DNA from 3 places in the Rhizobium sp. A37_96 genome. Region 2 is predicted to be linked to each of the others. Evidence: predicted binding sites of a transcription regulator. Region 2 holds the regulator's gene; each other region holds the start of a gene.

Region 1 (7,106 bases), 410 kb from region 2:
TCCGGAAAAAGATCATGGATTCTTTCAGCGAGAGAAAAGACCCCGCTTCATCGAAGAAACACTTCCTGCTCGACGGCTGCGCAAAGATCGCTTCGGCCTATGTTAGTCACAATACGATCCCGGTTGCCGGCCTTTCCCGGCTGATCAAGGATATTCATCAGGCGCTGCAGACGCTGGAGGACCCCGTTTCCGTCATCAATCGCGGCAATCCGGTGCCGGCCGTGGATCTGAAGAAATCGGTAACGAGCGACTACATCGTCTGCCTCGAAGACGGCAAACGCTTCAAGACCTTGAAGCGCCATCTGCGCGTTCACTATGGCATGACGCCGGATGAATACCGGCAGAAATGGGGGCTGGCGCCCAACTATCCGATGGTTGCCGAGAACTATGCCAACCGCCGTTCGGAGCTGGCCAAGATTTCCGGCCTCGGCGCCAATGGCGGCAAGAAGGAAAGCGTCGGCTAGAACGCTTTCAGAAAAGCCGAGCACATTCTCGCGTGCGATTGCTTCGGCGGTCCATGAGGAAACTTGTGTTGGCCGCATGTGAAGAGATTGCATGCTTGTCGCCATGCCGTTTGCCGGCACGAGCGCTGCAATAAAAATGGCGCCTGCAAGGCGCCATTTTTGTCTTGAGGCTTCCGGGGCGGATGCCGCCGAGCGGTCAGAAAACCTGGCGCAGAACGAGGAACAGCACGAAGGCGAGCGCGATGGAGGCCGGAAGTGTCAGGATCCAGGCCATCAGCATGTTGCGCACGGTCGACCATTGCAGGCCGGAACCGTTCGCAGCCATGGTGCCGGCGACGCCGGAGGACAGGACGTGCGTGGTCGAAACCGGCAGGCCGAGGTGATCGGCCGCGCCGATCGTCAGCATGGCGACCACTTCGGCGGCTGCACCCTGGCCATAGGTCAGGTGCGTCTTGCCGATTTTTTCGCCGACCGTCACGACGATGCGCTTCCAGCCGACCATGGTGCCGAGCCCGAGCGCCAGCGCGACGGCAACCTTCACCCAGAGCGGGATGAACTTGGTCGCGTGATCGACGGCGGCGTGGTAGTTGGTCACGGCCTTCAGGTCGTCGTCGCCCATCGGCAGCAGCTTCTGCTTGTCGATCAGCTTCAGCGATTCGCCGATGAGGTAGATGTCGTTACGAACGTTGCCGACGAGCCCGTTCGGCAGCTTCTCGACACTCGGATAGGCGGCGATCTCGGCGCTGGTGGCGTGGATATAGGCCTGCAGCGCCGGTGTCGTTGCATCCGTCCAGGTCTTGGTCTTTACCGCATCGCTGACGGCAGCCTTCGCATCGGCCGGTGCCGTGACGCCCGGCTTCACATACTTGCCAAGCACGGTCTCGACCTGCGCCGAGGCGGCCTTGTAGGCTTCGAGATAGTTGACGTCGGGCGTGCGGTTCAGCGCGAAGGCCGTCGGCACGAGGCCGATGAGGATGAGCATGATCAGGCCCATGCCCTTCTGGCCGTCATTCGAGCCGTGGGCGAAGCTGACGCCGGTGCAGGTGAAGATCAGCAGGCCTCGGATCCAAGCCGGCGGCGGCGCGTCGCCCTTGGGTGCTTCGTAGAGCTCCTTGTTGCGGATCAGCACCTTGGCGACCAGCAGCAGGACGGCTGCCATGCCGAAGCCGATGATCGGCGAGAGCAGCAGCGACATGCCCACGCTGGTTGCCTGCGACCAGTCGACGCCGCTGGTGGCGGAGCCGGCGGGCGCCAGGAACTGGTTGGCAAGGCCGACACCGATGATGGAGCCGACAAGCGTGTGCGAGCTCGAGGCCGGCAGGCCCAGATACCAGGTGCCGAGGTTCCATATGATCGCGGCGATCAGGAGGGCGAAGACCATGGCAAGGCCCGAGCCGGAGCCGACCTGCAGGATCAATTCGACCGGCAGGAGGGCGAGAATGCCGAAGGCAACGGCGCCGGACGAGGTCAAAACGCCGAGGAAGTTGAAGAAGCCGGACCAGATGACGGCAAATTCAGCCGGCAGCGAGCGGGTATAGATGACGGTGGCAACGGCGTTGGCGGTATCGTGAAAGCCGTTAACGAATTCGAAACCGAGCGCGATCAGCAATGCCAGGCCGAGCAGGATCCACGGAACAGTGGCCGCGTCGGCGAGGTCGCTGCCGAGGGCGTAGCCGACATAAGCCAGGCCGCCGAGGACGACGATGCCGAAGATTGGCAAAAACCACTTCGCCGAGCCGCTGGCACCGTGAATCGGGTGATTGGCATTACCACCCTCCGAGCTGTTTGAAACGAGGTCGACCATCCCGAGCTCCTTTATTGAAAGTGATATTTCCGGTGTAAGCCTCGTTCATGAAACTCTCGTGACGCGCGAGTAAGTTGCGGTCGCCCGTAAATACCGGCAACAGAAGCATTTTCGGTCGCGGATATGAGTTCGCGCCCATCTTGATTTCGCCGCCAAAACGCCTTTTTCGGTTCAGGCGGCGTTCATGCGCTCAAGGTTTAAATCCCGCTTGTAAGGGACTTGGATAAGGGACCATCAAGATGAGATCGTCCATGATTGCCATCGCTGTCTTGCTTGGCAGCCTGGCTGTGACTTCGGCGGAGGCAATGCCTGTTCCCGCCGTCGGGACAACGGCCTCCGTGCCGGTCGTGAAAGTTGACTATGCCTGCGGCCGCGGCCGCCATGTGACGCGTTGGGGTGATTGCCGTCCGAATCGTTGGGGCCCGCCGCCTCGGCGTTGGGGCTACTATCGACCGCCACCGCCGCCACCCTGGGGCTGGCGTGACCATCGTCGCCATTGGCGCGATGACGGTTGGCGTGATCGCCCGCGCTACTGGTGAGTAGCCGCCATTCTATTGGTAAAATGACAAGCACCGCCACATCGAGTGGCGGTGTTTTCTTATGATTGCGGCGCTGTCCGCAACGCGCGTGCGGCAAACCACAATCCCGCGATCATGACGACCGTGGCCGACAGAATGGCCATGAGGCTTTTCGCGTGCATCAGGATATCGGCGGGTTTCGGGCGGATGAGGTCGGCGGTGTTGAAGCTCTCGCCGCTGAACTTGCAGAGGACGAGCGAGAGGTTGTTGCGAACGAGCGAAGCGTCGATATCGGAGACGAGATCGTCCACCGATGCCTTCTTCCCCTTCATCGTTCGCATCTCAAGCAATACGGCTTTCGCCGCCGCCAGATAGGCATGCGAACATTCGTTGAATGGGCTTTCCTCGTCGGTGACGCTGCCGGGCATCAGGCCCCAGAGGCAATAGGCTCGCTGGATCTGTGCGAAATTCAGGAGACGGCGGAAGGTTTCATTGGTGTCGGAGACATCCTCGGCAAGCGAGACGATCCGCCCGTAGTAGGGCGCGATCACGGCCATTTCGCCATGCGTGAGTGAAGGTATCGGGATTCCGGCCTGGCTTCCGGAAGAGCCGCCATGGGCGGCAACCGCTGTCGGCCAGCCCGACAGCAAAAGGCAGAGAACCGCGAGCAATATGCCGCCTGCGCCCAAGCGTTTCCCGCGCATGTGACCATGCGCGGGAGCTGTGTTGCGTGGCATCTCAGGCCCGGCGCAGAGCCGCATTGCGATAGCGCACCTGCGGCAGCTCGCGTTCCGCCCAGGCTCCGAAAGCAAGTCCGAGCGTGGTCCACAGGATGACGTGCATCCCGAGCGACGTGAGGCGGAATCGCCAGAGCACGACGGCCGAGAACTGTTCCGGCACTTCGTTGATCGGCGGAAGCAGATACTGGATCAGCGCGACGAAGACGATATAGCCGATGCCGGCGATGATCGCTCCGTTCCAGGATCCGTAACGTGCCGCCAGCCGGCGGCCGAAGCCCACGGCGACGATCATGCCGACGATGGATGCGACGATCATGATGAAGAACAGTTCGGTTCTGGCGCCGATCGTATCGGGATTGCCGACGGCCGGCGGGTTTGCCGGATATTTGATGTCGGGAACCAGCGAAATCGTCACGAAAGCGGCGATTGCGAGCAGCGCTGCCGTGCCGCGTGCGCCGAGCGGGCTGATGCGCCCGTAGACGAAGGAGAAGACCAGCGCGAACAAGCCGCCGATCGCCGTCGAATAGACCATGATGCCGGTGAAGAGACCGATGCCCGCCTGCGTGGCGCGGCTGACGATTTCCGGCTCGGGCGCCTCGCCGGCAGCCTGGGCTGCCTTTTCTTCAAAGCCGATGGCCCAATCGACCAGGGGTTCGCCGAAGGTGTGGGCGAAAGCAAAAATGAGAATACCCGCAAGGGCCCCGACGATCATGCCGCGGAGCAAAAGACGTCCAACCATGTGATTGCTCCCTTAGTGGCAGGGGAAGCCGAGCAGGTGGCGGCCGTCATGCACGAATTCGTGCACGTACATGCCCGATATCAGCGAGGTCGCGCCTTCTTCCGCGCCGACGAAATAGATCGCCAGCAGCATCAGCAGGCCCGCGAAAATGGCCCATGGCAGGATTTGGCCGAGCGGAATCGGCTGCGGAATTGCGGTAGGTGCAAGAGCGGTATCAGACATTGTATTCCCTCATTAAGAAAGGCGCGTTCCATTACGGAAGGGTTCTCACGGGAAGGGTCTGACTCTCTGGGGGCGGTATCCGCCCGTCGATTACAGTGGCGCGACCGCGCCGGGATTTCACCGGCTTCCACACCCGCAAGCCTGAGTTTATATCTGTCTGCAAAGATAGTTGTCAATCAAGCGTCATCATGATGCGAAATCGCGACAGCGACGGAGTTATGAAATCGAATGAAAGCGCGCCTGAGCTGGATTTGCCACGGGCCGACCCAGGCCAATCGCAAGGGTTGCTTCCCGGATGACGAGCCGCTGGAAGCCAAGGCGTTGCAGCGCGATGACTTGCCATCTTTCAGGCTCGGCGCGGTCGACCGGATCTGGACGAGCCCGGCCCTGCGCGCCCGGCAGACGGCAACGGTCCTTGGCCTCGATGCGAGCCCGGAACTTGCCTTGCGCGAATGCGACTATGGCAATTGGCGAGGCCGATCGCTCACCGAACTCCACGACAGCGATCCGGGCTCGCTTGCCCTGTGGATGACGGATCTGTCGGCGGCGCCCCATGGCGGGGAATCCCTGTCGGCCGTCGCAGGGCGCGTGGCCGAGTGGATGGGGCGTCGCATCGGGGACGCCGGCCATACCGTCGCCGTCACCCATGCAACGGTCATCCGGGCCGCTATTCTGCATGTCCTGCAGGCGCCGCCGCCGGCTTTCTGGGCAATCGACATCGAGCCGTTCGGCATCGTCGAAATGACGAGCGACGGCCGGCGCTGGCAGCTTCGCTTCCCGAAGATGGCGGCTCAGGCAATTCCAGGAAAAGTGCATGGCGGCTTTCGGTCCGGAATTGCGTGAAACAAAAGGATAGAGCGTTCTCGCGATTCGGGGAAAGGCAGGAAGGCGCTGGGGATCAGCGGCTCGCCTTGGCCCGCTGCCGCTCGAAATAGACGAGATAGACGGCCATGCCGAGCGTCATGACGGCCAGTCCGTACCAGGTGATGGCGTAGACGAGATGGCTGTTGTGGAAGCTGATCTGCGTCAGCCCTCCCACCGGCAATCCGCCGGGGTTCTTCGTATCGTCTGCATCGATGAAATAGGGCGCCGTGTTCTGCAGGCCGCGGCTTTCCGCGATCGCGGCGACGTCACGCGAATACCAGCGGTCTTCCGCCGGTACGTTCGAGCGCAGCAGCGTGCCTTTGGGTTCGCTGATCCGCAGCAGGCCGGTGATGCTGGTCTCCGCCGCGATCTGGCCTTCGGGCCGTGTTGACGGATTGCGCTTTTCGGTCGGCACGAAACCGCGGTTGACGATGATGATCGTGCCGTCGGGGAGCTTCAGCGGTGTCAGCACCCAATAGCCCGGGCCAAGTTCGGTCGAGGCATAGACCTGCGTTTCCTTGTCGTTGAGGAAGGTGCCGCTTGCCTGCACATGCTTGTATTCGGAGCTTTCGGCGTTGACGTCAGCCCATTGCGCCGGGCCGGGAGCGGCAACGGCCGGGGCATGTACGCGTGCGTCGACCCTGGCGATCAGATCCAGCTTCCAGTGCAATCGCTCCACCTGCCAGGTGCCGAGCCCGACCAGGAGGGCGGTCAGGAGCAGAAGCAGCAGCACCCAGATGGCGAGAACAAGCGTCGAGCGCGGCTTGCCAAGGGATGTGCTCGTGGAAATATCGGTCATGGCGCTGGTCTCCGGGGGACGCGCTGGCGCATGATTTCGGGAGATCTTTAATTCTCTTTGGTGAAGATCATGCGTGGTCTGGAAAACTTTGGCTGCGATTTCAGGCATTCTCAAAAATGCGCCTTGCAGCGTCCGGCGGGATACATGCGCCGGGAAGAGGGTGGGCCTTTCATCGAAGGCCCACCCTTCGGTCTTACGGCATGTTGCGCATCATCTCGGGCGACATGGGCATCATGTTCGCGTTGAGGTGATGCATGACCCAGAGCGAGCCGGAAAGCGCGATGACGACGATCACGATGGTGAAGATCAGCGCCATCATGTTCCAGCCGCCCTCCGAGCGGGTGTTCATGTGCAGGAAGTAGATCATGTGCACGACGATCTGGATCGCGCCGAAGATCATGACGATCGCCCCGGTGACGGCCGGATCGGAGAAGACCTTGCCCATGACCAGCCAGAAGGGAATGGCGGTCAGGATGACGGAGAGGACGAACCCCGTCATGTAGCTCTTGAAGGTGCCGTGTGCAGCCTCGTGGCCGCCATGGTGGTCATGGCCGTGGGCGTCGGCGGAAGGATGCGAATGACTTGAGTTCGAGCTCATCCGAGAACTCCCATGAGATAGACGAGGGAAAACACGCCGATCCAGACGACGTCCAGGAAGTGCCAGAACATCGACAGGCACATCAGGCGGCGCTTGTTTTCCGGGATCAGGCCGCGGTTTGTGACCTGCGCCATCAGCGTGATCAGCCAGACGATACCGGTGGTGACGTGCAGACCGTGGGTGCCGACCAGCGTGAAGAAGGCCGAGAGGAAGGCGCTGCGCTGCGGGCCGGCGCCGTCGAGGATCAGGTGATAGAACTCATAGAGTTCGAAGAAGATGAAGAGGGCGCCGAAGATGCCTGTGATCGCCAGCCACATCAGCGTGCCCGACTTGTTGTCCTTTTCCATCGCCAGCATGG
Region 2 (7,106 bases):
CTTGCATTCGTGCTGGGGCGGGCGAGGGCGGCTGCGCTGTCGGGCGGCAGGCTCTCATCCATGCATTCGCGGCTCGGCTATCACGGCGCCTATGCCGCCATCTGGGCGGTGCTTCCGGCGCTCGCCCTGGTCTGCGTCTGGCTGATCGTCAGTCCGGAAATCATCGACCGCCTGGTGGTGAAATCCTTCCCCGAGGAGGTGAAGTCCCTGCCGCCGGCCGAACTCAATCTCAGCTACGGCATGGTGCGCAGTATCGCCCACGGCATGCGCCTGCTCGATGACGAGGAGCTTGGCGAAGTTGCCGCCGGCACGGCCGATCTGCAATTGCTGCTGGTGCGCAAGGGTGTGCCGCTTGCCGTTCGCCCGACGGGCTATATGATCGACGCGGCCAACAAATATAACGGCATGCGCGAAGTCAGCCGGATGGTGATGTCCGCATCGGCGATCCTCCTGTCGTTGCTGTGCGCGGTTTACGGTTTGCGCGCCATCGCTCCGCGGTTTCGCGCTCGCAACCGTGTCGAACAGGTCATTCTCGGCGCCCTCGTCATCGCTTCGTCGATTGCCGTGCTGACGACGGTCGGGATCGTCATTTCGATGCTTTCGGAAGCGGCGCGCTTCTTCGGCGTGGTCCCTGCGAGCGAATTCTTTTTCGGCACGGTCTGGGATCCGCGCTTCGCCGCGGCCGGCGCTCAGACCTCCGGAACCTTCGGTCTGATCCCCCTGCTGGCCGGCACGATCTATATCGGCTTCGTCGCCATGCTTTTCGCCGTGCCCATCGGCTTGTTCGCCGCGATCTACATGGCCGAATATGCCTCGGCGCGGGTGCGTTCCGTCGCCAAGCCGATGCTGGAGGTTCTGGCCGGCATTCCGACGATCGTCTACGGCTTCTTTGCCCTCGTGACGGTCGGGCCTTTCCTGAGGGACATCTCGGCCGACATCAACGGCCTGGTGACGGGAAGCTATACGAGCTTCATCGAGGCGCAGAGCGTGCTGACGGCCGGCTTCGTCATGGGCGTCATGCTCATCCCTTACGTTTCCTCGCTGTCGGACGATATCATCATGGCCGTACCGCGCTCGCTTCGCGACGGTTCGCTCGGCCTTGGCGCCACGCGCTCGGAGACGGTCAAGCGCGTCCTTTTGCCGGCAGCTCTTCCGGGCATCGTCGGCGCGCTGCTGATGACCGCCTCGCGGGCCATCGGCGAGACGATGATCGTGGTGCTGGCCGCCGGCGTCGCCGCCCGCATGCAGTTCGATCCCTTCGAGCCGATGACGACCGTGACCGTGAAGATCGTCAACCAGCTGACCGGCGACCTGGAGTTCACCTCGCCGCAGACGCTCGTCGCCTTCGCGCTCGGCATCACGCTGTTCTGCCTGACGCTGTGCCTCAACGTCTATGCCCTCTACATCGTCCGCCGCTACAGGGAGCAATACGAATGAGCGACGTCGTATCCTCCCCGTCGCAGAACATGCCGCGCGGGCTGACGCCGGGCGCTCCGGCGCGGCGCGATATCGGCATCAGGCGCCGCTATGCAGCCGAGCGCCGCTTTCGCGCCTACGGATTTACCGCCGTCATCTTCGGTCTGGTATTCCTTGCCATCCTCGTCTCGACGGTGGTCCGCAACGGCTACACCGCCTTCGTTCAGACCTCGATCACCCTGCCGATCGAATTCAGCGAGAAGGCGATCGATCCGGCGGGCAAGCGCGCCGGCGATCCGAATGTGCTGATATCGGCCAACTATCCGGTCCTGGTGCGGGATGCCCTCGTAAAGGCGCTCGGTATCGATCCCGCCAATCGCGCGCTCGTGCGCGCGGCAACGGCGATGGTGTCCGACAACGCCAGGATCGTGCTTCGCGACAGGGTGGCCGCCAATCCGTCCATCATCGGAACGACGCAGAACGTCACCTTCCTTGCCAGCGCCAACATCGATTCCGCCAACAAGGGCCAGGTCGACCTGACCGTCGACGAGAAGGACCGCAAGGTGTCCGATCAACAGGTCGCCTGGATGAAGCAGCTCGGCGAAAGCGGCGCCCTCTACGAGGCTTTCAACAGCGGCCTCTTCCTGTCGGGCAATTCGAGCCGGCCCGAGGCCGCGGGCCTTGGCGTCGCTCTGATCGGCTCGCTCTATCTGATGCTGACCGTGCTCGCGCTCGCTCTGCCCGTCGGTGTCGCGGCCTCGATCTATCTGGAGGAATTCGCGCCGAAGAACCGGCTGACGGACCTGATCGAGGTCAACATCAACAACCTCGCCGCCGTGCCGTCGATCGTCTACGGCCTGCTGGGCCTCTCGGTCTTCATCAACACGATGGGGCTGCCGCGCTCGGCATCGCTGGTCGGCGGGCTGGTGCTCAGCCTGATGACGCTGCCGATGATCATCATCGCCACGCGCTCGGCATTGCGGGCCGTGCCGCCGTCGATCCGCAGCGCGGCGCTCGGCCTCGGTGCGTCGCGCATGCAGATGGTCTTCCATCACGTCCTGCCGCTTGCCATGCCCGGCATCCTGACGGGCACCATTCTCGGGCTTGCCCATGCGCTCGGCGAGACGGCGCCGCTGCTGCTGATCGGCATGGTCGCCTTCGTCACCAACTATCCGACATCGCCTCTCGATCCTTCGACGGCGCTGCCGGTGCAGATCTATATGTGGGCGAGCGAAGCCGAGCGTGCCTTCGTCGAAAGAACGTCCGGGGCGATCATCGTCCTGCTCTTCTTCCTCGTCGCGATGAACATCGGCGCGATCCTGCTGCGCCGCCGCTTCGAGCGGCGTTGGTAAGGGAGGGCCGTGGGATGAACATGATGACGGAAGCCGCAAGCGAAAGAGCATTGACCAGGAAGATGACGATGATCCCTTACAAGATGATCGGCCAGGACGTTTCGGTCTTTTACGGCGATAAGCGCGCGCTCTTCGACGTCAACCTCAAGATCCGCGCCAATACGGTCACGGCCCTGATCGGCCCTTCCGGCTGCGGCAAGTCCACCTTCCTGCGCTGCCTCAACCGCATGAACGATACGATCGAGACCTGCCGCGTCACCGGCAAGATCACGCTCGACGATCAGGACGTCTATGACGACAGCATCGACGTGGTGGAATTGCGCGCCCGGGTCGGCATGGTTTTTCAGAAGCCCAACCCGTTTCCGAAGTCGATCTACGAAAACGTCGCCTACGGCCCGCGCATCCATGGCCTGCACCGTTCCAAGGCCGATCTCGATCATATCGTCGAGACCAGCCTGCAGAAGGCGGGTCTGTGGGGCGAGGTCAAGGACAGGCTCTACGACGCCGGCACGAGCCTTTCGGGCGGGCAGCAGCAGCGCCTGTGCATCGCCCGCGCCGTTGCCGTCAGCCCGGAGGTCATCCTGATGGACGAGCCGTGTTCCGCGCTCGATCCGATCGCAACCGCAAAGGTCGAGGATCTCATTCATGAGCTGCGGGAAAATTTCACGATCGTCATCGTGACGCATTCCATGCAGCAGGCAGCCCGCGTTTCGCAACGCACCGCAATGTTCCATCTCGGCCATCTGGTTGAGGAGAACGATACCGATAAGATGTTCACCAATCCCGACGATTACCGCACGCAGGATTACATCATGGGCCGTTTTGGTTGATGATGCTGCGCGCGCGGCTCCTTTCACACAGTTCACCTTGAGGATAGAAAAATGGTCTCCACTCACATTCTCTCTGCCTATGACGAAGACCTGAAGTTCCTGACGCGCCGCATTGCCGAAATGGGCGGCCTGGCCGAGCAGATGGTCAGCGACAGCGTCCGCGCACTGGTCAACAGCGACGCCGCTCTTGCCCAGAAGGTCATCTCGGACGACGTCGTTCTCGACCATGCGGAGCGCGAAATCGGCGACAAGGCGATCGTCACCATCGCTCGCCGTCAGCCGATGGCCGCCGACCTGCGCGAGATCATGGGTTCGATCCGCATCGCCTCCGATCTGGAGCGCGTCGGCGACCTTGGCAAGAACACCGCCAAGCGCGTCATCGCCGTGCAGGGCACCGGCGTTCCGCGTCGTCTCGCCCGCGGCATCGAGCATCTCTCCGAACTGGCGCTGAGCCAGCTGAAGGAAGTTCTAGACGTCTATGCGACCCGTTCGCCCGACAAGGCCGTCTCGATCCGCGAGCGGGACGAGGAAATCGACGCCATGTACACCTCGCTCTTCCGCGAGATGCTGACCTACATGATGGAAGATCCGCGCAACATCACCACCTGCACGCATCTTCTCTTCTGCGCGAAGAACATCGAGCGCATCGGCGACCATGCCACCAACATCGCCGAGACGATCTACTACATGGCGACCGGTGCCCAGCCCGAAGGCGAGCGCCCGAAGGACGATACCGCCAATACCGTCGGCGCGGTGACGGAATAATCTGGAAGCGAAAAAGGAGACCACAGGCGCATGGTTCCGAGAGTTGCTGTTGTAGAAGACGAGGAAGCGCTGAGCGTTCTGCTGCGCTACAATCTCGAGGCCGAAGGCTTCGAGGTCGACACCATCCTCAGAGGCGATGAGGCCGAGCTGCGTCTCCAGGAGCGCATCCCCGATCTTCTGATCCTCGACTGGATGCTCCCCGGCGTGTCCGGCATCGAGCTCTGCCGCCGGCTGCGCATGCGGCCGGAGACGGAGCGCCTGCCGATCATCATGCTCACCGCCCGCGGCGAGGAAAGCGAGCGCGTGCGCGGCCTTTCCACCGGCGCGGACGATTATGTCGTCAAGCCGTTTTCGACGCCGGAGCTGATGGCCCGCGTCAAGGCGATGCTGCGGCGCGCCCGTCCGGAGGTGCTCTCCACGGTGCTGCGTTGCGGCGATATCGAGCTGGACCGCGAAACCCATCGCGTCCACCGCAAGAGCCGCGAAGTGCGGTTGGGGCCGACGGAATTCCGCCTGCTGGAATTCCTGATGTCCTCGCCGGGCCGCGTCTTCTCGCGCTCGCAGCTGCTGGACGGCGTATGGGGGCACGATATCTATGTCGACGAACGCACCGTCGACGTCCATGTCGGCCGCCTGCGCAAGGCGCTCAACTTCTCCAATATGCAGGATGTCATCCGCACCGTTCGCGGCGCGGGCTATTCCATGGAGGCCTGAGCGGCAAGGCCCGCTCAGGCATCGACATAGCGGCGGAAACAGAAAACGGGCCTCAAGGGCCCGTTTCTTTTGTCTCGGCGATGATAGATCTCAGCCGCGTGGTTGAGCCGGCCGGCGCCGTTCGTGCACGGGCTGGTAGGCCAGGCGCTGATGATAGCCGCAATAGGGCGATGCATCCGGGCTCTCGTTGCCGCAGAAGTGGAAATCGTCCTTCAGCGGATCGCCGACCGGCCACTTGCAGGTGCGCTCCGTCAGCTCCGTCAGGCCGAGGCGACGGGAGATCGGGACGACGACGTTGGAAGCCGGACGATATTGGATTTCATTGACCGTATCGACGTCGATCTCTTCCTTCAGCATGGTCGCGCCCTGCTGCCGGGCAACCACCGTGCGCGTCGCAACGCGCGAGCCGAAGCTGGCAGGGCGAGGTGCCGTGGCGTTGCGTTTCGGCGTGCGGGCAGCGGTCGCCGTGCCGCCAGCCTTCGCTCGGCCGGGGAGGTTCAGGCGGTGCACCTTGCCGATGACGGCATTACGGCTTACGCCACCAAGCTGCGCCGCGATCTGGCTGGCGCTCAAACCTTCGGACCATAGCTTTTTCAGCTTCTCGACGCGTTCGTCTGTCCAATTCATGCCCTGTCTCCGCTGCCGCGTTTCCGATGGCAGAATCCCTCACCATTGCCTCGCATGGGAACGAGACGCGAAACGCTCTAAAATTGTGGTGACTAGTTCCGCCGCATGCAGTCTAGCAATTGGTTTTTAACCTAGTGTGAGGCTGACTCCGTGACAAGAGTCGCGGGAATCTTGTGGAATCGATTTCGAGGTTTTCCCCAACTTGCTGTCCGGGCGTGGCATTTCTGCAATAGGCGCTGCAGAACCCATCTCTTTTGGCCGGCAGCGCTTTCTCGCACCTGCTAAACCGCCAGTTTTGTTGACATCGCGGTGCAAAACATCAATAGTGCGCAAGCCGCCGCAAGGCGGCATTTTTGATTTTTTCGGGTCCGTTTCATCAAACGGAAGCGATTGGTCCTTAAAGTTGTGATCGAGGAGAAATGGCCATGGCAGAGACCGCGCCGCTTTATGATACCTACATGCGTGCTCCGCTGCGGTTCGAGCGAGGCGAGGGCGTCTGGCTGGTGACCGAAAATGGCGAACGCTATCTCGATTTCGCGGCTGGCGTGGCGGTCAATTCGCTCGGTCATGCGCACCCCCATCTCGTCGCGGAATTGAAGGCGCAGGCCGACAAGGTCTGGCATCTCTCCAACCTCTATGAAGTGCCCGGCCAGGAGAAGCTGTCGAAGCGCCTGACGGAAGCCACGTTCGCCGACAAGGTGTTCTTCACCAACTCCGGCGCCGAGGCGCTGGAATGCGCCATCAAGACGGCGCGGCGCTATCACTTCGCCAAGGGGCATCCCGAAAAGTTCCATATCATCACCTTCGAGGGAGCCTTCCACGGCCGTACCATCGCGACGGTCGCCGCCGGTGGCCAGGAAAAATACATCGAAGGTTTCGGCCCGAAGGCTCCGGGCTTCGATCCGGTGCCTTTCGGCGACCTTGACGCCGTGCGCGCGGCCATCACCGATGCGACGGCCGCGATCCTGGTCGAGCCGGTGCAGGGCGAGGGCGGCATCCGCCCGGCGACGAACGAATTCATGCGCGGTCTCCGCCAGATCTGCGACGAGCACGGCCTGCTGCTGGTTCTCGACGAAGTCCAGTCCGGCGTTGGCCGCACCGGCAAGCTCTTTGCCTATGAATGGGCCGGTATCAAGCCGGATATCATGGCCGTCGCCAAGGGTATCGGCGGTGGTTTCCCGCTCGGCGCCTGCCTTGCGACGGCGGAAGCCGCCTCGGGCATGAAGGCCGGCACGCACGGATCGACCTATGGCGGCAATCCGCTTGCCATGGCGGTCGGCAATGCGGTGCTCGATATCGTGCTGGCCGATGGCTTCCTTGAGCATGTGCGCGATGTCGCCTTGATCTTCCGCCAGGGCCTTGCCTCGCTCAAGGATCGTTTCCCGGATATCATCGAGGATAT
Region 3 (7,106 bases), on a different contig from region 2:
CCCAGCGGCTGGTGCGTGGCCGCAAGGACAATGCCGCCATTCTTCTGGTGAGCGGTGATCAGCTGCGCGAAGAGCTGGTCCGCCGACGTGTCCAGCGCCGCGGTCGGTTCGTCGAGAATCCAGATCGGCCGATGGGCCACCAGGAGTTTGGCGAAAGCGATTCGCCGCTGCTGGCCGGCGGAGAGGTAGCCGAAGGGCAGGTGGGTGATGCCGGCAAGCCCGACGGCTTCAACGGCTTCGTCGACACCGAGGCCGAAGCCGCCCGCCATGTCGCCGAGGAAGGTCTTCCAGAAAGAGAGATTTTCAGCCACGGTGAGCTCGGATTTCATCGCATTGCGGTGGCCGAGATAGTGGCTGGCCTCGCCGGCCGGCCGGTCCGAATCGCCGTCCTTGCCCGTCCATGCGACACGGCCCTTTTCCTGCCTCAGAAGACCGGCCACCACACGCAAAAGCGTGGACTTTCCGGAGCCGTTTCGCCCCGTGAGAACGAGGGCATCGCCGCCGCCCAAGCCAAAGGAAACATTCAAGAAAATCAGGTCCTCGCCCCGCCTCGCCGCCAGATTTTCAGCGCTTAGATGCATTCGCTCAGGCTTTCCTATTTTCTTTACCGCAACGCGCAAAAAATTGTCCAAATTTGCATCTTGTCACTCTGGCAAGTCTTTACGAAATTATCTATAAGACCTGCAACCACGCCAGCGGTCGGCGTGAATTCCATCCTTGCGCCGAACTTAAGGTATTTTCCTTACGTGCGGACAGCGGAAATGGCCGTACCCGCATCCTGATGTGCATAAAGTGCATAGGCGTTCGCACGACTGTGTTGGCTATCAGAAACGGGGTATCTCGTGTCTAAATCTCTTGACAGTTTCAATTGTCGTTCCACGCTGACCGTGGGCGGGAAAGACTATGTGTATTTCAGCCTTCCCAAGGCTGAAGCCAATGGTCTGCCCGGCGTTTCCAAGCTGCCTTACTCCATGAAGGTGCTTCTGGAAAACCTGCTGCGTTTTGAAGACGGGCAGTCGGTCACGAAGGATCATATCCTTGCCGTCGCCGAATGGCTGACCAACAAGGGCACCGTCGAGAACGAAATCGCCTATCGCCCGGCGCGCGTGCTGATGCAGGACTTCACCGGCGTTCCGGCCGTGGTCGACCTTGCTGCCATGCGTGACGCGATGGTTTCCCTCGGCGGCGATCCTGAAAAGATCAACCCGCTCGTTCCCGTCGACCTCGTCATCGACCACTCCGTCATCGTCGACGAATTCGGCACGCCGCAGGCTTTCGCCCGCAACGTCGAGCTCGAATATCAGCGCAACGGCGAACGTTACCGCTTCCTGAAGTGGGGCCAGCAGGCATTCAAGAACTTCCGCGTCGTTCCTCCCGGCACCGGCATCTGTCATCAGGTCAATCTCGAATATCTCGGCCAGACCGTCTGGACGAAGGAAGAGGACGGCGAAACGATCGCTTATCCGGACACCTGCGTCGGCACCGATTCGCACACGACCATGATCAACGGTCTCGGCGTTCTCGGCTGGGGCGTCGGCGGTATCGAAGCTGAGGCCGCCATGCTCGGCCAGCCCGTTTCCATGCTGCTGCCCGAGGTCATCGGCTTCAAGCTCACCGGCAAGCTCAAGGAAGGCGTTACCGCGACCGACCTCGTGCTGACCGTCGTGCAGATGCTGCGCAAGAAGGGCGTCGTTTCCAAGTTCGTCGAATTCTTCGGCCCCGGCCTCGACGCGCTGCCGCTCGCCGACCGCGCCACCATCGGCAACATGGGTCCGGAATACGGCGCGACCTGCGGCTTCTTCCCGGTCGACAAGGAAACCTTGAACTATCTCGACATGTCCGGCCGCGCGAAGGATCGTATCGCACTGGTCGAAGCCTATTCGAAGGCGCAGGGCATGTGGCGCGACAATGACGGCGCCGACCTCGTCTTCACCGATACGCTGGAACTCGAGCTTAGCGACGTCGTTCCGGCCATGGCCGGCCCGAAGCGCCCGGAAGGCCGTATTCCCCTGGAAAACATCGCCTCCGGTTTCGCGACGTCGCTCGAAACCGAATACAAGAAGCCCGGCCAGCTTTCGAACCGCTATGCCGTCGAAGGCACGGATTTCGATCTCGGCCATGGTGACGTGGCGATCGCCGCCATCACATCCTGCACCAACACCTCGAACCCGTCGGTGCTGATCGCGGCCGGACTTCTCGCCCGCAACGCCGTTGCCAAGGGCCTGAAGAGCAAGCCGTGGGTCAAGACCTCGCTGGCTCCCGGATCGCAGGTCGTCGGCGAATATCTCGCCAAGTCCGGCCTGCAGGCCGATCTCGACAAGCTCGGCTTCAACCTAGTCGGCTTCGGCTGCACCACCTGCATCGGCAATTCCGGCCCGCTGCCGGCGCCGATCTCGAAGACGATCAACGACAAGGGCCTGATCGTATCTGGCGTTCTCTCCGGCAACCGCAACTTCGAAGGCCGTATCTCGCCCGACGTCCAGGCCAACTACCTGGCATCGCCGCCGCTGGTCGTCGCCTATGCGCTTGCCGGCACGGTGCAGCTCGACCTGACGAAGGAGCCGATCGGCGAAGACCAGGACGGCAAGCCCGTGTTCCTCAAGGACATTTGGCCGACCTCGCACGAGATCCAGGAATTCATCCTGAAATACGTCACCCGCGAACTTTACGAATCCAAGTACGCCGACGTCTTCAAGGGCGATGCCAACTGGCAGGCCGTGCAGGTTCCTCCGGGTCAGACCTACGCCTGGGACGACAACTCGACCTACGTGCAGAACCCGCCCTACTTCGTGGGCATGGGCAAGACCGGCGCCGGCGTTTCCGACATCAAGGGCGCCCGCGTTCTCGGTCTCTTCGGCGACAAGATCACCACCGACCACATTTCTCCGGCCGGTTCGATCAAGGCTGCCTCGCCGGCCGGTGCCTACCTCATCGGCCATGGCGTCGGCGTTGCCGACTTCAACCAGTACGGCACGCGCCGCGGCAACCATGAAGTCATGATGCGCGGCACCTTCGCCAACATCCGCATCCGCAACCACATGCTCGGCCCGAACGGCAAGGAAGGTGGCTACACCATCCATTATCCGTCCAAGGAAGAGACGTCGATCTACGATGCGGCTATGCAGTACAAGGCCGAGGGCGTTCCGCTCGTCATCTTCGCAGGTGTCGAATACGGCAACGGCTCGTCGCGCGACTGGGCTGCCAAGGGCACCAACCTGCTCGGCGTGCGCGCCGTGATCGCCCAGTCCTTCGAGCGTATTCACCGCTCGAACCTGGTCGGCATGGGCGTCATCCCCTTCGTCTTCGAGGAAGGCACCACCTGGGCCGGCCTCGGCCTGAAGGGCGACGAGCTCGTCACGATCGAAGGCCTGGAGCACATCAAGCCGCGCGAGCGCAAGATCGCCAAGATCACCTATGGCGACGGCTCGGTGAAGGACGTTCCGATCATCTGCCGCATCGATACGCTGGATGAGGTCGTCTACGTCAACAACGGCGGCATCCTGCAGACCGTTCTGCGCGATCTCGCCGCCTGATAGGTCTTCCAAGCATGCTTGCACGCCGCCGGGGAAAGTCTCCCGGCGGCGTCTTGTTTTTCACGCCGATGTGTACGGCAAGCCCGGTGCCGGGCCTTGGTCTCACCCCATCGTGACTTTGCGTCATCGCGCTAAACCATTATCTCTTGTTTCAGATTTTTCGGGCTTGATGTGGGCTTGGTTGCCCAGGGAGCGTGAGCGTTTCGGAACCTGTGCGGCAGATGGCTCTGGAACTTTGAGACAGAGGTAAAAGGGAAATGCGCCTTCGATTTTCGGTTTCGCTTCTGGCAGGCATCGCGCTGGCAAGTTCGTTGCACGCGCAGGAGGCCGCGAAGATCAAGGGTGTCGTCGAGCTCTTCACCTCGCAGGGCTGCGCCTCCTGTCCCCCCGCCGATGCGGCCTTCCGCAAGCTGATCCGCCAGGGCGATGTGGTGGCCCTTGCGTATCACGTCGACTATTGGAACTATCTCGGCTGGAACGACACCATGGCGTCCAAGGACAATACGGCGCGCCAATATGCCTATGCCCGCACGCTTGGGCGCAGCGGGGTCTATACGCCGCAGGCGATCGTCAATGGCCGGGACCATATGAACGGCGCCGACCTCGACGCCATCAATGTGAAGCTCGACGATTTCCAGCGTGTCGGCGAGGGGCTGACGATCCCGGTCAATGCGGCCATGAAGGGCGACGAACTGGAAATCAGGATCGGCGCCGGCCAGGGCAAGGCCAATGTGGTCATCGTCTATTTCGACAAGGAGCAGATGGTGGCGCCGAAGGGCGGCGAAAACAATGGCCAGCAGATCGCCTATATGCATGCCGTGTCGGATGTTGAAACGGTCGGCATGTGGGACGGCAAGGCCATGAGCCTCGTGCTGCCTTCCAACGTGCTGGACAAGGCCGGACGAAGAGGCATGGCCGTCCTCCTGCAATCCTCGACGCCTTCGGGCGATCCGGCGGCGATCCTCGGGGCGACGGTTCTGACGGTCGGTTCCGACGGCTGAATGGTTTCCCCGAATGTCGGCCTGTGCCGAAAGCTTCCTGTTTCGGCTTGCGCCAAAAGCTCTCTATTTTGGCTGGCGCTAAAAAGGTCTCTATTTTGGCTCGCGCCAAAAAGAGGGAGTGCCCGGCGGGACGCATTCGGGGCTGGGGTTTAATCGATGCGCCCCGGCCGGGCCGTTTGACGCGGCGGCGCCAAACGGCCCTCTATACTTCCTGTAAATTGGGCGTCGTTTTGACTGAAATGCGGCATGGAGGAGATGGTTTCAGGCGTGGGAAAGAAATTGTGAGGCCTCATCCGTCTTGCAATTTGATGCGGCTGAGGCAAACTGTCATTCTCCTGTCATGAGATAGCCCCTGGGGGATTGATGACTGATCAGCCGGATTTGCGACACGGTGAAAGCCGTTCCGTCGATACGAACTCCTCCGTAGTCGTCGATCTCAGGGAATACAAACAGAGCAAGGATCCGCTGCCGGTGACCTTCCATCGCCGGGAGCTGGACGCGATCTTGTGGATCTACGGCCGCATGGTCGGCGAAGGCGAGTGGCGGGACTACGCCATCGACCACCTCAAGGACAAGGCGGTTTTTTCCGTCTTCAAGCGTTCCGGCGAGATGCCGCTCTTCTGTATCGAAAAGAATCCGAAGCTTGCGGCCAAGCAGGGCGCCTTCTCCGTCATCAATACCAATGGCATGATCCTGAAGCGCGGCCACGACCTGCAGCAGGTCCTGAAGGTTTTCGACAAGCAGCTGAAGCTGGTGGACAAGTAGCCGTTTCTCCGCAGTTGGGGGTATCAGGGGCTCAACAGGAGCGCAGATCTATCCTCCAAACAACGTCCCCGGATAAACTGCGGGATCCGGATCGCTGCCGTTGCCGTCCCCGAGCGCTTTCTGCATCAGCATGGTATCCAGCCATCGGCCGTGCTTGTAGCCGGTGCCCTTCAGGAGGCCGACCTCGGTGAAGCCTGCGGCGCGATGCACGGCGACGGAGGCGGGATGGGCGCCGCCGATCACGGCGATCATCTGGCGGAAGCCGAGCGTCTGGCAGCCCTCTACCAATGTGTCGAGCAGCAGCCTGCCCACGCCGCGCCCGCGGGCCTGCGGTGCCAGGTAGATCGAATCCTCCACCATCCAGCGATAGGCCGGCCGCGTGCGGAACGACGAGGCGTAGGCATAGCCGAGAAACGCGCCCGCCTCGTCTTCGGCGACGATATAGGGATAGCCCTTCTCGCGGATCGCCTGAAAGCGCGCCGCCATTTCCTCCTCGGTCGGCGGCGTGATCTCGTAGCTCGCCGTGCCATTCAGCACGGAGTCGCGATAGATTGTCGTGATGTGGGAAAGGTCGTCTGTGGAAGCGCTGCGAAGGCTGACGGACATCTGCTTTTGTGGCCTGATCTGCGGTTTGCGACGGCTGCTATCAAATCGCACGGGCTGTGACCAGGCAAATAAAAAGGCGGCCGAAGCCGCCTTTTCGATGGTTGTTCACGCCGCGCGATTAGTTTCGGTTGCCCATGAACCGCAGCAGGAACATGAACAGGTTGATGAAGTCCAGGTAGAGCGACAGGGCGCCCATGATGGCCTTGCGGCCGGCCACGGTGGCATCGTCGGCGGCGTAGTACATTTCCTTGATCCGCTGCGTGTCGTAGGCGGTGAGGCCTGCGAAGAGCAGCACGCCGATCACGGAAATGGCGAACTGCAGCGCGGACGAAGCCAGGAAGATGTTGACCAGCGAGGCGATGATGAGGCCGAAGAGACCCATCATCAGGAACGAACCCATCGCCGAGAGATCACGCTTGGCCGTGTAGCCGTAGAGCGACAGCGCGCCGAACGAGGCGGCGGTCACGAAGAAGGTCTGCACGACGCTCTGGCCGGTGTAGATGATGAAGATCGACGACAGCGACAGGCCCACCAGCGCGGCGTAGACCCAGAAGGTCGTCGTCGCGGCGGCCACGCTCATGCGGTTGATCCTGAAGCTCAGGAAGAAGACCATTGCCAGCGGAGCCAGCATCACAACCCACTTCAGCGGGCTCAGATAGATCGCCTGACCGAAGGTCGTGATCTGTCCGTCTGCGAAAGCGAGCGAGAAGGAGAGATAGGCGGCAACACCCGTGATCGCCAGACCCAGCGCCATCAGGTTATAGACCTTGAGCATGTAGGCTCGAAGGCCAGCGTCTATCATCGCACCGGACTGTGCACCGCTCTGCACCCGGTTTTGGTAATTGCGAAAGTCAGCCATGTTTTCCTCTTTCAAGCTCCGATTTGAATACGGTGTCGGGTCTTTCGGACCCAGGCGCCGCTGCGGAGCTCCAGCATGCCTGCACAGAATATGAGGCTTTCAGGCCTTATACACAAGGGTCAAGCGGCGGCCCCCGTGTTAAATCGATGTAATATCGGGCCGTTTTGACGGCTCTCCGCGCGAATCAAAGCTCGCGCAGAACGGGTGCCGCCTTCTGGCCGAGGATGCGCCATGTGCCGATCAACCCGATGCCGACCGTCAGCACCAGGGCGATCATCAGCGTCGAGAAGGCGACGCCGGGCAGGAAGGCCGACGGCAGGTGCATGATATGGCTGACGATAT

Evidence for each region. Region 2 encodes PhoB, which activates phosphate uptake and scavenging genes when phosphate is short. Its sites were predicted from a motif close to TGTCATNNANCTGTCAT; they were not measured.
Region 1: a site for PhoB is predicted at 2,316-2,332, ahead of ACQZ6J_RS06435 (inorganic phosphate transporter). Genes of this name have one in related genera too.
Region 3: a site for PhoB is predicted at 4,860-4,876, ahead of ACQZ6J_RS14225 (DUF2794 domain-containing protein). Genes of this name have one in related genera too.

What each region holds. Positions count from the first base shown of each region.
Region 1 covers NZ_JBNWDS010000002.1:9,136-16,241, forward strand. Annotated here, with positions in the region: gene ACQZ6J_RS06430 (Ros/MucR family transcriptional regulator) at 15-464, shown strand; gene ACQZ6J_RS06435 (inorganic phosphate transporter) at 661-2,268, opposite strand; gene ACQZ6J_RS06440 (GCG_CRPN prefix-to-repeats domain-containing protein) at 2,508-2,807, shown strand; gene ACQZ6J_RS06445 (hypothetical protein) at 2,867-3,490, opposite strand; gene ACQZ6J_RS06450 (CbtA family protein) at 3,525-4,265, opposite strand; gene ACQZ6J_RS06455 (CbtB domain-containing protein) at 4,278-4,487, opposite strand; gene ACQZ6J_RS06460 (histidine phosphatase family protein) at 4,716-5,330, shown strand; gene ACQZ6J_RS06465 (SURF1 family protein) at 5,386-6,150, opposite strand; gene cyoD (cytochrome o ubiquinol oxidase subunit IV) at 6,344-6,748, opposite strand; gene cyoC (cytochrome o ubiquinol oxidase subunit III) at 6,745-7,106, opposite strand, start outside.
Region 2 covers NZ_JBNWDS010000002.1:419,866-426,971, forward strand. Annotated here, with positions in the region: gene pstC (phosphate ABC transporter permease subunit PstC) at 1-1,437, shown strand, start outside; gene pstA (phosphate ABC transporter permease PstA) at 1,434-2,768, shown strand; gene pstB (phosphate ABC transporter ATP-binding protein PstB) at 2,783-3,598, shown strand; gene phoU (phosphate signaling complex protein PhoU) at 3,650-4,363, shown strand; gene phoB (phosphate regulon transcriptional regulator PhoB) at 4,394-5,077, shown strand; gene ACQZ6J_RS08540 (GcrA family cell cycle regulator) at 5,168-5,704, opposite strand; gene ACQZ6J_RS08545 (acetylornithine transaminase) at 6,130-7,106, shown strand, end outside.
Region 3 covers NZ_JBNWDS010000004.1:104,756-111,861, reverse strand. Annotated here, with positions in the region: gene ccmA (heme ABC exporter ATP-binding protein CcmA) at 1-581, opposite strand, end outside; gene acnA (aconitate hydratase AcnA) at 843-3,533, shown strand; gene ACQZ6J_RS14230 (DUF1223 domain-containing protein) at 3,791-4,534, shown strand; gene ACQZ6J_RS14225 (DUF2794 domain-containing protein) at 4,898-5,299, shown strand; gene ACQZ6J_RS14220 (N-acetyltransferase family protein) at 5,348-5,905, opposite strand; gene ACQZ6J_RS14215 (Bax inhibitor-1/YccA family protein) at 6,024-6,764, opposite strand; gene ACQZ6J_RS14210 (ABC transporter permease) at 6,949-7,106, opposite strand, start outside.